DNA from 3 places in the Massilia oculi genome. Region 3 is predicted to be linked to each of the others. Evidence: predicted binding sites of a transcription regulator. Region 3 holds the regulator's gene; each other region holds the start of a gene.

Region 1 (4,460 bases), 1.4 Mb from region 3:
CACCAGCGCCTGCTCCAGCAGCAGGCCCACCACGCCAATCACAACGATGGCGATGATGATGTTCGCCACGTTCAGGTTGTTCCACTCGTCCCACACCCAGAAGCCGATGCCCACGCCGCCGGTCAGCATCTCGGCCGCCACGATCACCAGCCACGCGGTGCCGATGGCGAGGCGCACGCCGGTCAGGATGTAGGGCAGCGCCGACGGCAGCAGGATCTTGGTCAGGATCTTCCACTCCGACAGGTTCAGCACGCGCGCCACGTTCATGTAATCCTGCGGCACGCGCTGCACGCCGACCGCTGTGTTGATGATCATCGGCCAGATCGAGCAGATGAAGATCGACCAGATCGCCGCCGGATCGGCCGACTTGAACACCAAGAGGCCAATCGGCAGCCAGGCCAGCGGCGACACGGGTTTCAACAGGCTGATGATCGGACCGAACATGCCGCTCACGAAACGCACCCGCCCGATGATGAAGCCCAGCGGAATGCCAACCAGCGCCGCCAGCCCGAAGCCCACCGCCACCCGCTTGAGCGAAGCCAGCACGTTCCAGCCGATGCCCTGGTCGTTCGGACTGTTGTGATAGAACGGATCGGCGAACAGCTTGAGCGCCTCCTGGAAAGTCACCAGCGGCGACGGGAAGCTCTCGTTGCGGGTCGCGATCAGCTGCCACACCAGCACCACGAAGGCGATGCCCACCAGCGGCGGCAGGACAGCCTTCACCGCCCTGGCGAACGGCTGCGTTCCACGCACGACGGACGCCGGCTTGCGCGCGGGAGGCGCGGCGCTGGCGGCAGGCGCATCGACGGCAAGCGGCAATGTGACGACGTTGGCGCCGCCGGCGGGCGGCGCATGGCGTTCGGATTTCAGGATAGCGTTCATGGCATTCCCCTATTCAGACAAGATGACAGTCAGACCCTGACCTTGAACGAAGCGGCATAGGCTTTCGGGTCCTTGCCGTCCCACACGCTGCCGTCCATCAGTTTCGAGCTGCGCATCGGGCTGGAAGGCACCGGCGCCTTGGCCAGCGTTGCCGCGTCCTTGTACAACGCGACCTGGTTGACCGCGCTGGCCACGGCCAGGTAGTCCGGATCCTGCTTGAGCAGGCCCCAGCGGCGATGCTGGGTCATGAACCACATGCCGTCCGACAGGTACGGGAAGTTGACCGCACCGTCGTTGTAGAACTTCATGTAGTTCTGGTCGTCCCAGGTCTTGCCGAGTCCATTCTGGTAGCGGCCCATGATGCGCTGGTCGATCGCGTCCTTGCTGGTGTTGACGTACGATTTGGCGGCGATGACCTCGGCCATCTTGTTCTTGTTGGCCATCGAGGCGTCAATCCAGCGGCCGGCTTCGATGATGGCTGCCATCATGGCGCGGCAGGTGTTCGGGTGCTTCTTCGCGAACTCCAGCGTCGAGCCCAGCACCTTTTCCGGATGGTCGCGCCAGATGTCCTGGGTCGTGACGGCGGTGATGCCGATGCCGTCCATGATGGCGCGGTGGCCCCACGGCTCACCAACGCAGAAGCCGTCCATGTTCCCCACCCGCATATTGGCCACCATCTGCGGCGGCGGCACCGTGATGACTTTCGCTTCCTTCATCGGATTGATGCCGTTGGCGGCCAGCCAGTAGTACAGCCACATCGCGTGGGTGCCGGTCGGGAAGGTCTGGGCAAAAGTGAACTCGCGTTTTTCCGTGCGCATCACCTTGGCCAGCGACTGGCCATCCACGGCGCCCTGGTTCGCCAGTTGCTTCGAGAGCGTGATCGCCTGGCCGTTGTTGTTCAGTCCCATCAGCACGGCCATGTCCTTGCGCTGTCCGCCAATGCCCATCTGGACGCCGTACAGCAGCCCGTACAGCACGTGGGCGGCATCCAGGTCGCCATTCGCCAGCTTGTCGCGCACGCCGGCCCACGATGCTTCCTTGCTCAGCACGAATTTCACGCCATACTTCTTGTCGAAACCCAGCATCGAAGCCATCACCACCGACGCGCAATCGGTCAGGGGAATGAACCCGATCTTGATCTCGGTCTTTTCCGGCTTGTCCGATCCTGCCGCCCACACGCCGCCCGTTGCCAGCCCCATCAAGCTTCCTCCCGCTACCAGACCTGCGCCATGAAGGACCTTCCTGCGCGTGACATCGACTTCGCCGACATCCGCCGTCGCTACGCTCTCCGCTTCAAGCTTCTGATTTTTCATCGCAATCCCAATCTAGTCAGGCAAAAAAAAAAAGACGCATACCCGGCATGAACGTAGTCATGTCCCGGTAGACGTCATTGTCTTGGTGGGCGCTGCCCTCGTTGGCGGCGCACGCAGCGCTCCATTGCGCTGATGATGGTGACGCAATCTTCATGCCAGGCAAACGTACAGAGTGAGCCACGATCCTCTGCAGCGCCGGCGCACCGCGGGATGGCGCAAACTGCACACTGCAATTGCGCAGCGCATCATTTTGGACAGGCTGTTGCGTCAGGCCCAGAGAAGCTGCAAATACACGCTTCTACTACCCCACCTGTCGTGCTAGGATGAATTGTTGCTATGTGAAAACATCAGTTGTTTTCAATCGTGCGCCGCTTGTCTATACGTGGCATGCATGTAAAATAAATAACGTCCTGGACGCAGCCAGACTTGAAGGTCTCGTTGCCGCCCCGGGTCCCGAATTCGACGCTTTGTACTGGCATCCGCATGTCACGCATTTATTGTCCGCTCTACCCCTGCCTGCGTTATCCCGACGACATGCCGGTGCGGCCCAGTTGCCAGTCAGCTCATCATCCTGCTCAGCGCGCCCGGCGCGCCTGAACGGCACACCATCTTCGTATTACGCCCGGCTCACGCCGGCCACTCATCATTGATTTGCCAGTCTCCATTCGGGACGGCGCTGGAGTTAACCATGAATACCGAACACACCGAACGCCACCATTCTCCAATCCATGCCGCGACGGCGGTCGACCGCAGCAACCCGCGCGCGCCGAGACGCGGCATCGCCAAGGACATCGTCTCCAGTGGCCGCCGCCTGCGCACCCGCATCGGCGTCATCGCCGCTGCATGCATCGGCCTGACCGCGCTGCTGATCGCCTTCGAGTAAGCGCCTCGCCGCAAGACACCCGGTTGTCGACTCGATCACGGCTGGGCTATACTGCCCCGCATCATCGTCAATCGGGATCGCATGCAGTTCCAGGACACACGTCAGCACGCACCTTATCGTGCAACGAGCGCACCCCTGCGCCGGGTGCTGGCCTGCCTGTGCGCGCTGATCCTTGCCCTGCAGCTCGTGGGCGCCTCGTTCCACGACCATGACCTGTCCGAACAGCTGTCCGACTGCGTCAGCTGCCAGATCGCTTCCCATTCCACCGCCGACCTTCCAGCGGCATCGCCACAACTGCTGGCGCTCTTCCTCGTCATCGCCTTCGTCCTCGCGCGCCTGCCGCGCCCCGCGCCGGTCGTCCTGCGCCGCTACCTGATTCCTTCCCGCCAGGCGCCTCCGCGCCACTGATCCGTCTTTGAATTCCTCGCAGGCCGCGTCAAACCGGCCTGCGCTCGCGCATGCGCGTTCGCGCACGGCGTGTGACCACTGCTTCAGTTTCACCACAAAGGACCACGATGACCATGACTACCCCTGCCCTGGAAGCAAACGGCGTGACCGTCGCCTACCAGTCCACGCCCGTGCTCAACGAGCTGTCACTGCGCGTCGCGCGCGGCGAGATCTACGCCCTCCTGGGCGGCAACGGCGCCGGCAAGTCGACCACCATGAACACCTTCCTCGGCTTCACGCTTCCCCGCTCCGGCAGCGTGCGCGTGTGCGGCATCGACGTCGCCGCCGACCCGCTGGCGGCGCGCGGCCAATTGGCCTACGTGCCGGAAAACGTCGCCTTGTACGAGCACCTGGACGCGCGCGAAAACATCGAATATTTCCTGCGCCTGGCAGGCAGCAGCTGGACCGCCACCAGCATCGACGAGGCCCTGGACGCCGTGCGCCTGGATGCCTCGGCCTGGCGGCGGCGCCTGGGCGGCTACTCGAAAGGCATGCGCCAGAAAGTCGCGATCGCGCTGGCCGTGGCGCGCCAGGTGCCGGTGCTGCTGCTGGACGAGCCCACTACCGGCCTCGATCCCCAGGCCACCAGCGAGTTCAACGCCCTGCTGCAAGGCCTGCGTGCACGCGGCAGCGCGATCTTCATGGTCACCCACGATTTACTGGGAGCGGCCGAGGTGGCCGACCGCATCGGTTTTCTCGAGCGCGGCCATATCAGCCACGAAGTCGCGGCCAGCGGAGAAGAACGCTATGAAGTGCGCGACCTCTACCGGCGCTATGCGGGTACGAGCCAGGCGAAGGACGCGGCATGAGCGCCGCCCTGATGCAAGCGCTGCCCGCCATCGCCCGCAGCGAATGGCGCGCCATGCTGCGCAACCAGGTGGCGGTGGCCGCCGGCATCCTGATGCTGGCGCTGACCCTGGCCGCGATCCTGGTCA
Region 2 (4,460 bases), 140 kb from region 3:
GTACTCTTGTTGGTGCCGGCCATGATGATGTTGCCGGCCGCGCCCACCGCGCGCTGCTTCTTCTGCTGCGCCCAGTAGCGCGAGTAGTCGAGGGCGTTGATCTTGCCGTCCTTGACCAGCTCCACGCGTTCGCGCGGCAGCATGTTCTCGTCCCACGGCAGCACGGCGACGTCCTTGTCCCACGGATCGGACCAGATATTGACCTGGCTGTCGAACAGCTTGTCGCCCAGGCGGTTCTTGCCGCCGGCCTTCGACAGGAAGCTGCGGCCTTCGTCGGCGCGGCGCGCGTCGAAGCCGCCCAGCATGAAGGACAGCAGGTCCGACGTCGCGGCCGGCTCCATGATCACGGTGTAACGGCCCGGTTCGAGCGCCTTGGCGTCAACCGAGCGCAGTGCCTTCTCGATCGCGATCTCGGCCGCTTCGCGCGGGTCGAACTTGGACACATCGCGCGCCGAGCGCTTGACCCAGCCCGAACCGCGACCGTCTTCGGTGCGCACGGTCAGGGTGAAGTCGAGCGAGGTCGCGACCTGGTGGCCGAACAGGCCGTTCGAGTTGGCGATCGTCTCGAAGCTGGTGCGGTCGGTGAAGAAGCCGGCCGAGACCAGGCCACGCTTGCGGCAGCCCTCGATGGCGTAGGCGGCGGCCTGCGCGCGGTATTCCGGATCGATGTCGGCGGTCTTCTGGACGAAGGTGTCGGACGGCTTGTAGGCGGTCTTGGCGATCGCCGGGATGAATTCCGGATTGTCCGGGGCCAGCTTCGCCAGGTCTTCGGCGCGGCGCACGGCGCGCTCGATCGACTTGTCGTCGAATTCGTTGATGGTGGCCGTGCCCTGCTTCTTGCCGAAGGCGACCTGCACCTGGATGCGGGTGTCGTCGGCCAGGCCGGCGGTCGAGACGGCGTTGCGCGCGAAGCGGATATTGCCGATGGTGCTGCCTTCGATGTTGACGATGCACTCGTCGGCCTTGGTCAGCGACATCACGCGGTCGCTGATCTTCCTGGTTTGTTCCTGGGTCAAGATGCTCATGTGCGTCCCTGCCTTAGCCGATCTTGCGAGCGGTGTTGATCACGTTGATGCCGTTGAAGCGCGCGGTCGACGAACCGTGCGAGACGATGCTGATCTGCGGCGGCTGTCCCTTGCCGTCGAAGAAGGAGCCGCCCATGCGCCAGTCGCGCTCGTCGCAGATGGCGCTGCAGCCGCCCCAGAATTCCTGGGTGTTCGACTGATAGGCCACGTCTTCCAGCATCTGGCCGATCTTGCCGTCCTTGATCTCGAAGAACAGCTGGCCGCCGAACTGCGAGTTGTAGCGCTGCTGGTCGATCGAGAACGAACCGTCGCCGATGATGTAGATGCCCTTCTTGATGCCCTTGACCATCTCGTCCGGGGTCAGGCGCGCCTTGCCCGGCGCCAGCGACACGTTCGGCATGCGCTGGAACTGCACCGTGTTCCAACCGTCCGCGTACGAGCAGCCGTGCGATTCCTTCTCGCCGATGATGTGGGCCTGGTCGCGCGTGGCCTGGAAGTTGACCAGGATGCCGTCCTTGATGATGTCCCAGCGCTTGGTCTTGACGCCTTCGTCGTCGTAACCGATCGCGCCCAGCGAACCCGGGGTGGTCTTGTCGGCGAAGATGTTGACGATCGGCGCGCCGTACTTGAAGCTCTTCGACTGCAGCTTGTCCAGGGTGGCGAAGCTGGTGCCGGCGTAGTTGGCCTCGTAGCCCAGCACGCGATCGAGTTCGGTCGGGTGGCCGACGTTCTCGTGGATGGTCAGCCACAGGTGTTCCGGCGACAGCATCAGGTCGTACTTGCCCGGCTGGACCGACTTGGCGGTCAGCTTGCGCTTGGCGTCGCGGCCCGCGGCGCGCGCGTCCTCGACGATGTCGTAGCTGTCGGTATACAGGGTGGCGACGCCGCCGGCGGCCTTGATCTTGTGTTCGGGACGGGCGTCGAAGTATTCATAGCCCTTGCCCACCGGGGAACTCAGGCCGTCGCGCGAGCGGAACTTGCCGGTGGCCTTGTCGACCGCGGTGGCCGACAGCGGCGCCCACAGGCGATGCACGTCCTGGTCGATGTACGAGCCGTCGGTCGACGCGAAGTACTTCTGCTGGTTCACCTGGAACAGCATCGTGCGCATGAAGTTGGCGCCGCCTTCCATGCCCGCCTTGTTGGCGGCGATCAGCATGTCGGTCTTTTCAGCGATCGGCACCGTGCGCCAGTCCTTGGTGTACGGCGTGCTCCACGACACCTCACCGACGCCCTTGACTGGTGCGAGCTGCACCGGTTCGGTCTGGAGCTTGGCATTGGCCTTGGCGATTGCCACCGCCTGGCGCGCCGCGTTGGCGATGCCGTCGTTCGACATGTCCGAGGTCGCCGCGAAGCCGTAGGCGCCGTTCACGATCACGCGCACGCCGACGCCGGCCGATTCGGTATTGGCCACGTTCTCGACGTTCAGGTCGCGGGTGGTGATGAACTGGTTGAGGTAGCGGCCGATGCGCACGTCGGCGTAGCTGGCGCCGGCCTTGGTGGCGGCGTTCAGCGCCACGTCGGCCAGGGCCTTCTTGGCGGCGACGGGCATCGTGCTGACCAGTTCCTCGGCAGCGATCGCGCGACCGAATGGCAGCAGCATCGAGGCGGCGGCCAGGCTGCTGAGATTGAGAAAGGTACGGCGTTCCATGTGTTCTCCTGAATGACCTACTTCCGGGCAGCGGTTCCGCAAACAGCTCGGCGCCGCTCTTGTATGTACATCGCTATTGTTTTGGATTTGCCTGTGTGCCCACGCGGCAAACCTCTCAACCATAGCATCGACTTAGCGTTTTGAATAGGCAATCTTTGTGCCACCGCAATGCAACGTTCTCTGCCTGTGCAGGGCACTGTCTGTACGATGAACATTCCACGCATATGCATATGCGGGGAACGCTTGACTATGGAGGTTGCCTGTTCGATCATCTTCGGGTTGACGGCGGCGAACCGCCGGCCGTCCGATCCACCAAGGAGACTTCGCACGATGAAACGACTGATCCTGGCCGCGATGCTGGCGACCGGCCTCGCCGGCGCCGCGCATGCCGACGACGCCCTCAAATCCGCCATCGCCGGCGAACACCGCGCAGCCGCCAACAAGGCCCGCGACACCTACCGCCACCCGTATGAAACCCTGACCTTCTTCGGCATCAAGCCCGATATGACGGTGATCGAGCTGGCGCCGTCGGGCGGCTGGTATACCGAGATCCTGGCGCCCTACCTGCACGATAAGGGCAAGCTGCTGGGCGCCGCGCCGTCCGCCGAGAGCCGCTATGGCAAAGCATTCCGCGACAAGCTGGCCACCGACGCCAAGGTCTACGGCAAGGTCACCCCGGTCCTGTTCGAGCCACCGACCCGCTACGAGCTGGGCGCACCGAACAGCGCCGACATGGTGCTTACCTTCCGCAACCTGCACAACTGGCTGGGTGGCGGCGACGATGCAGTGCTCACCACGCTGAAGGAAGTGCACAAGGTGCTCAAACCCGGCGGCGTGCTGGGCGTGGTCGAGCACCGCCTGCCGGCGAAGATGGAGCAGGATGCCAAGGCGTCGAGCGGCTATATGCACGAGGCGTATGTGATCCGCATGGCCGAACGCGCCGGCTTCAAGCTGGCCGCCAAGTCGGAGGTGAACGCCAATCCGAAGGACACCGCCGACCATGAAAAAGGCGTGTGGACGCTGCCGCCGGTGCTGGCCAACAAGGACAAGGACCGCGCGAAGTACCTCGCCATCGGCGAGAGCGACCGCATGACGCTCAAATTCGTCAAGCAGTAAGCACGTCGGTCCCGTCGTGGAGGAAGGCCATGCCGCCTCCGCGACGATTCTCGTATTTCCTTTTGCGTCGCCTGTGGTTATTCTTCCGGATGCATCCTGAACCGTCCAACCGAAGGAAACCATGAAGACTCTGCCGACATTGCGCCTGGCCGCCCTCGCCCTAGCCGTCTGCGGCGCCGCGCACGCCCAGGATACCGTGCCGCCTGAAGCCCAGGCCATGCCTGCTCCCGCACCCGTCCCGGCGCCCGCCATTGCTCCTCCAGTCGCCGCCAAGAGCGCCGTGCCCGCGCCGGTCCTGCCCGCGGTCGAGAACTCGGTGGTGAAGATCTTCGCCACGATCCGCCGCCCCGAACCCTACAAGCCCTGGACCAAGGCGGCGCCAGCCTCGGTCACCGGTTCCGGCGTCATCATCGAGGGCAAGCGCATCCTGACCAATGCCCACGTGGTCGGCTATGCGAGCCAGGTCGAGGTGCAGGCCAGCCAGTCCGGCGACAAGGTGGCGGCCAGGGTGATCGCGCTGGCGCGCGGCATCGACCTGGCCGTGCTGGAACTGGAAGACCCGTCCTTCTTCGACAAGCGTCCGCCGGTGCCGCGCGCCCCCGTGCTGCCCTACGTGCGCCAGCAGGTGTTCGCCTACGGCTATCCGGTCGGCGGCAACTCGCTGTCGACCA
Region 3 (4,460 bases):
CGCGCCACCATGTCGGGCGTGACCTGTTCGAGCGCCGGCGGATTCCATTGCGGCGCATTGTCCTTGTCGATAACGAGCGCGCGTATGCCTTCGAGCACTTCGCCATGCTCGAAATTGCGGCGCACCAGCGAGCGCTCCATGCGCAGGCAATCGGCCACGGACAGCGCAGCGCCGCGCGCCAGCAGCTCGTGGGTCACGCACATCAACAGCGGCGAGCGCTGGCGCATCGCCTTCAGGGCTTGCTGCGCAAACGGCGTCTCGTCGCGTTCGAGCGAGGCCATGATGGCGGCGACCGAGCCGGCGCCGAAGTGGGTATCGACCAGCGTGCGCCGGGCCTGCAGCTCGCTCTCGCCTGCCGCTTGCGCGAACGGCGCGGCGAAGGCGCGGATGGCGGCGGGAAGTGCGGCGCCGCCGGTCGTCTCGATCAACGCGTTCAGGGCCGGCAGCTCGGCGCTGGGCACGAACACGTCGGCCAGGCCCACGTAGAGCGCGTCGGCGGCCTTGATCGTCAGGCCGGTCAGGCCCAGGTAGTTGCCGAGCCGGCCCGGCGCATGCGACAGGAAGTGGCTGCCGCCGACGTCCGGGAACAGGCCGATGTTCACTTCGGGCATGGCCATCTTCGTTCGTTCGGTCACGATGCGCAGGCCGCAATCCGGCCCGCCCTGGGCGATGCCCATGCCGCCGCCCATCACGACGCCGTCCATGATGGCGATATAGGGCTTGGGATAGAAGTGGATCAGGTGGTTCAGCGCGTATTCTTCGGTAAAGAAATCCTCGAGCAGCGCGCTGCCGCCGGTCGGCCCCTTCTGTCCGACTTCATGGAAGAAGCGAATGTCGCCGCCCGCGCACAAGGCCTTCTCGCTGCTGCTGGTGAGCACGACTGCATCGACCCGCCCATTGTCGCGCCAGCCAAGGAGGATGTCGGTCAATGCGCGCACCATCTCGAGCGACAGCGAATTGAGCGCCTTCGGGCGGTCCAGTGTGATGATGCCGGTGCGGTTGGCGATGCGGGTCAGGACGTGGTCGGTCATGGGTTGATCCATCATGAAGAGACCTGCATTTTACCGAACACGCGCCTCGGGTAGAACTGAAACGCTGGATGCAAAAAGGGCGTCCCCTCAGACGCCCTTAGCTAGTGTGAGCCCTGCGCCTGATCAGGCGACAGCAGCGTCTTCGCCGCCGATTTCCGGCATGCGTTTGATCGAGGTACGGCTATGGTCTTTCAATTGCTGCTTGTGTTTGAGGATCTGTCGGTCCAGTTTATCCATCAGCGTGTCGATCGCGGCGTACAGGTCTTGCGCGACGCTTGCCACGTGCAGGGTCTTGCCCGACACCTGGACGTTGATCTCTGCTTTCTGCCTTTTTTCTTTTTCAGTGAGGTTGTCGACGGCCAGGAAGACGTGGGTGTCGATCACCTGGTCGAAATGGCGAATGATGCGCTCGAGCTTATTCTGAACGTATTCACGGATGGCGGGGGTTACTTCGAGATGATGGCCACTGATTGTGAGGTTCATACACACTCCTTTGAAAAGGTTGCACCGTGTGGACCACACCAACGCGACAAGGCACGACGGGTGTGGACGGCGCAGTTACAAGGACTTGCGGAGGCTTACAGGGGGTATCTTGAGGGCTTCACGGTATTTTGCAACCGTCCGGCGCGCGATGACCATGCCTTGTTCCCCGAGCATCTCCGCGATCTTGCTGTCGGACAATGGGTTCCTAGGGTCTTCTGCTCCTGTCAATTGTGCGATGAGCGCACGGATTGCCGTCGAGGATGCTTCGCCTCCCGCCTCGGTGGCAACGTGGCTGCCGAAGAAATACTTCAACTCAAACATGCCGTGCGGGGTCAGCATGTATTTCTGCGTTGTGACACGAGAAATTGTGCTCTCGTGTAGGCCTAGTGTATCAGCTATCTCACGTAAAACAAGGGGCCGCATGGCAACCGCGCCATGCGAGAAAAAATTGCGCTGGCGCTCGACGATCGCCTCCGCCACACGCAGGATGGTGTCGAATCGCTGGCGCATATTCTTGATGAGCCACTTCGCTTCCTGCATCTGCGCGCCCATCTGCGCCTCGCTCTTGCCCTGCTTGAGCAGGCTGGCGTACAGGCTGTTCACGCGCAGGCGCGGCATCACGTCCGGGTTCAGGGTGACCGCCCAGCCGCTCTTGGAACGGCGCACGATCACGTCCGGCACCACGTAGTCCGACACGTTCGAGGCAAACGCCGCGCCCGGGTGCGGATTGCATTGGCGCACCACGGCCTGCACCTCGCGCAAGTCTTCGTCGTCGCAGTCGAGCGCCTTCTTCAGCTTGCTGTATTCGCGCTGGGCGAACCAGCTCAGGTAACCCTCGACGATGGTCAGCGCCATGCGCCGCGTCACCAGCGGCACACCGGGCATGCGCCGGATCTGCAGCGCCAGGCACTCGGCCGCGCTGCGCGCGCCGACGCCCACCGGGTCCATGCTCTGCACCAGCGCCAGCGCGCAGCGCAATTCGTCGATCTCGATCCCGAGCTCTTCGGGCAGCCTGGCGTGGATCTCGTCGAGCGGCTCCTCGAGGTAGCCGTTGTCGTCCAGCGCATCGATCACCAGCTCGGCCAGCGCACGGTCGCGCGCCGACAAGGTGGCTTCGCGCACCTGCTCCATCAGATGTTCGCGCAGGGTTATAGCGCAGGCTTCCAGTTGCGGGCGGCCGTCCTCGTCCTCGCCGCCGCCCGACGATGGCGCGCCGCCTTCGCTCCAGTCGGCATCAAAGCGATCGTGGTCCGCGCCGTTCTCGAAACCCTCGCCCTCCTGCGCCGGCGCGTCCTGGCCTTCGGCCTGCTGGCCGGGGGCCGGTGGCGCCTCGCCGTTGGCGGGCGCATTGTTGATCGCGCCATCGGCCAGCAAGCGTACCGAACGGTCGAGCGGATCGTCGAGCCGCTCGAGCAAGGGGTTATCGCCCAGTATCTGCTCGATCTCCTGGTGCAGCTCGAGCGTCGACAGTTGCAGCAACCGGATCGACTGCTGCAGTTGCGGCGTAAGCGCGAGGTGCTGCGAAGTGCGAAGTTGCAGGGACTGTTTCATCTAGGCGTCGCTCACATGCGGAAGTGTTCACCCAGGTACACGCGGCGGACCGACTCGTCCGCGATGATGTCGTCAGGGCGGCCGGAGGCAAGCACCGCGCCCTGGTTGATGATGTAGGCGCGGTCGCAGATGCCGAGCGTCTCGCGCACGTTGTGGTCGGTGATCAAAACGCCGATCCGGCGCTCCTTCAGGAAGCGCACGATGCGCTGGATCTCGATCACGGCGATCGGGTCGACGCCGGCGAACGGTTCGTCGAGCAGCACGAAGCGCGGATTGGTCGCCAGCGCGCGCGCGATTTCCACGCGGCGGCGCTCGCCGCCCGACAGCGACAGCGCCGGATTCTCGCGCAGCTTCTCGATCTGCAGGTCGGCCAGCAGGGTGTCGAGGCGCTCGTTGATCTGGTCTTTCGACAGCGGCTTGCCGTTGTCCTTCTGCAGCTCGAGCACGGCGCGGATGTTCTCTTCCACCGTCAGCTTGCGGAACACCGACGCCTCCTGCGGCAGGTAGGACAGGCCCAATACCGCGCGGCGGTGGATCGGCAGGCTGGTGATGTCGGTGCCGTTGATGTCGATCGAGCCGGCATCCGACGGCACCAGGCCGACGATCATGTAGAACGACGTGGTCTTGCCGGCGCCGTTCGGACCCAGCAAGCCGACCACTTCACCGCATTCGACCTGCAGCGACACATCGCGCACCACCAGGCGCTTGCCATAGCTTTTCTGCAGGCCCTTGACGACCAGGGTGCTGCAATCGCCCAGCTCCATCGGGATCGCCGTCATTGCGCGCCTCCGGCCGGGGCGCGCTTGGGCGACAGGATCAGGGTGCCGCGTCCGCCGCCGGCCTTGGTCTGGCCGCTGACGTCGTTGCGCACGGTGGCCACTTCCTTGCGGTTGTCGTAGGAGATGAAAGGTCCGGTGATCTGGTTGGTCATGCGCGAATTCTCGAGCTCCTTGATCAGGGCGTTCGAGTACAGGCGCACCAGCTCGGAACGCTCGTCGTACTCGATGCGCTCGGCCTGGCCTTCGACCCACAGGTCGGGGCCGCCGTCACGCTTCTGGCGGAAGGTGGTCAGCTTGCCGTTGGACGCGGTGAGCGTCACGCTCATATACCCTTCCGGCGACTCGTTGACCACGGCGCGGTCGGCCTTGAGCAGCAGCGTGCCGCGGGTCAGGACCACGTTGCCGGTGAAGACGCGGGTGCCCGTGATGCCGTCGACGTCGGCGGAGTCGTATTCGATGGTGGCCGGCTTGAGCGAGTCGGCGCGCTCGGCGGCCGCGGTCAGCGACAGCAGGGAAAGGAAAGCGGCAGCAAGGAGTTTTTTCATGGTTGGAAACGGGTCTCGGGTTGGCACGCGGCGCACGTCGTTCAAGGATCAGCGCTGGCGTGGCGGATAGA

What was found. Region 3 encodes sigma-54, which starts transcription at its own class of promoters, with help from an activator protein. Its sites were predicted from a motif close to TGGCANGNAANCTGCTTT; they were not measured.
Region 1: a site for sigma-54 is predicted at 2,336-2,353, ahead of DIR46_RS05055 (CmpA/NrtA family ABC transporter substrate-binding protein). Genes of this name have one in related genera too.
Region 2: a site for sigma-54 is predicted at 2,819-2,836, ahead of DIR46_RS12175 (TldD/PmbA family protein). Genes of this name have one in related genera too.

Annotation. Positions count from the first base shown of each region.
Region 1 covers NZ_CP029343.1:1,078,032-1,082,491, forward strand. Annotated here, with positions in the region: gene ntrB (nitrate ABC transporter permease) at 1-882, opposite strand, end outside; gene DIR46_RS05055 (CmpA/NrtA family ABC transporter substrate-binding protein) at 912-2,081, opposite strand; gene DIR46_RS05060 (hypothetical protein) at 2,884-3,078, shown strand; gene DIR46_RS05065 (hypothetical protein) at 3,160-3,486, shown strand; gene DIR46_RS05070 (ABC transporter ATP-binding protein) at 3,600-4,334, shown strand; gene DIR46_RS05075 (DUF3526 domain-containing protein) at 4,331-4,460, shown strand, end outside.
Region 2 covers NZ_CP029343.1:2,627,796-2,632,255, forward strand. Annotated here, with positions in the region: gene DIR46_RS12170 (TldD/PmbA family protein) at 1-1,025, opposite strand, end outside; gene DIR46_RS12175 (TldD/PmbA family protein) at 1,039-2,673, opposite strand; gene DIR46_RS12180 (class I SAM-dependent methyltransferase) at 3,004-3,789, shown strand; gene DIR46_RS12185 (S1C family serine protease) at 3,911-4,460, shown strand, end outside.
Region 3 covers NZ_CP029343.1:2,489,893-2,494,352, forward strand. Annotated here, with positions in the region: gene DIR46_RS11505 (enoyl-CoA hydratase/isomerase family protein) at 1-1,031, opposite strand, end outside; gene hpf (ribosome hibernation-promoting factor, HPF/YfiA family) at 1,155-1,514, opposite strand; gene DIR46_RS11515 (RNA polymerase factor sigma-54) at 1,590-3,065, opposite strand; gene lptB (LPS export ABC transporter ATP-binding protein) at 3,077-3,829, opposite strand; gene lptA (lipopolysaccharide transport periplasmic protein LptA) at 3,841-4,389, opposite strand; gene lptC (LPS export ABC transporter periplasmic protein LptC) at 4,438-4,460, opposite strand, start outside.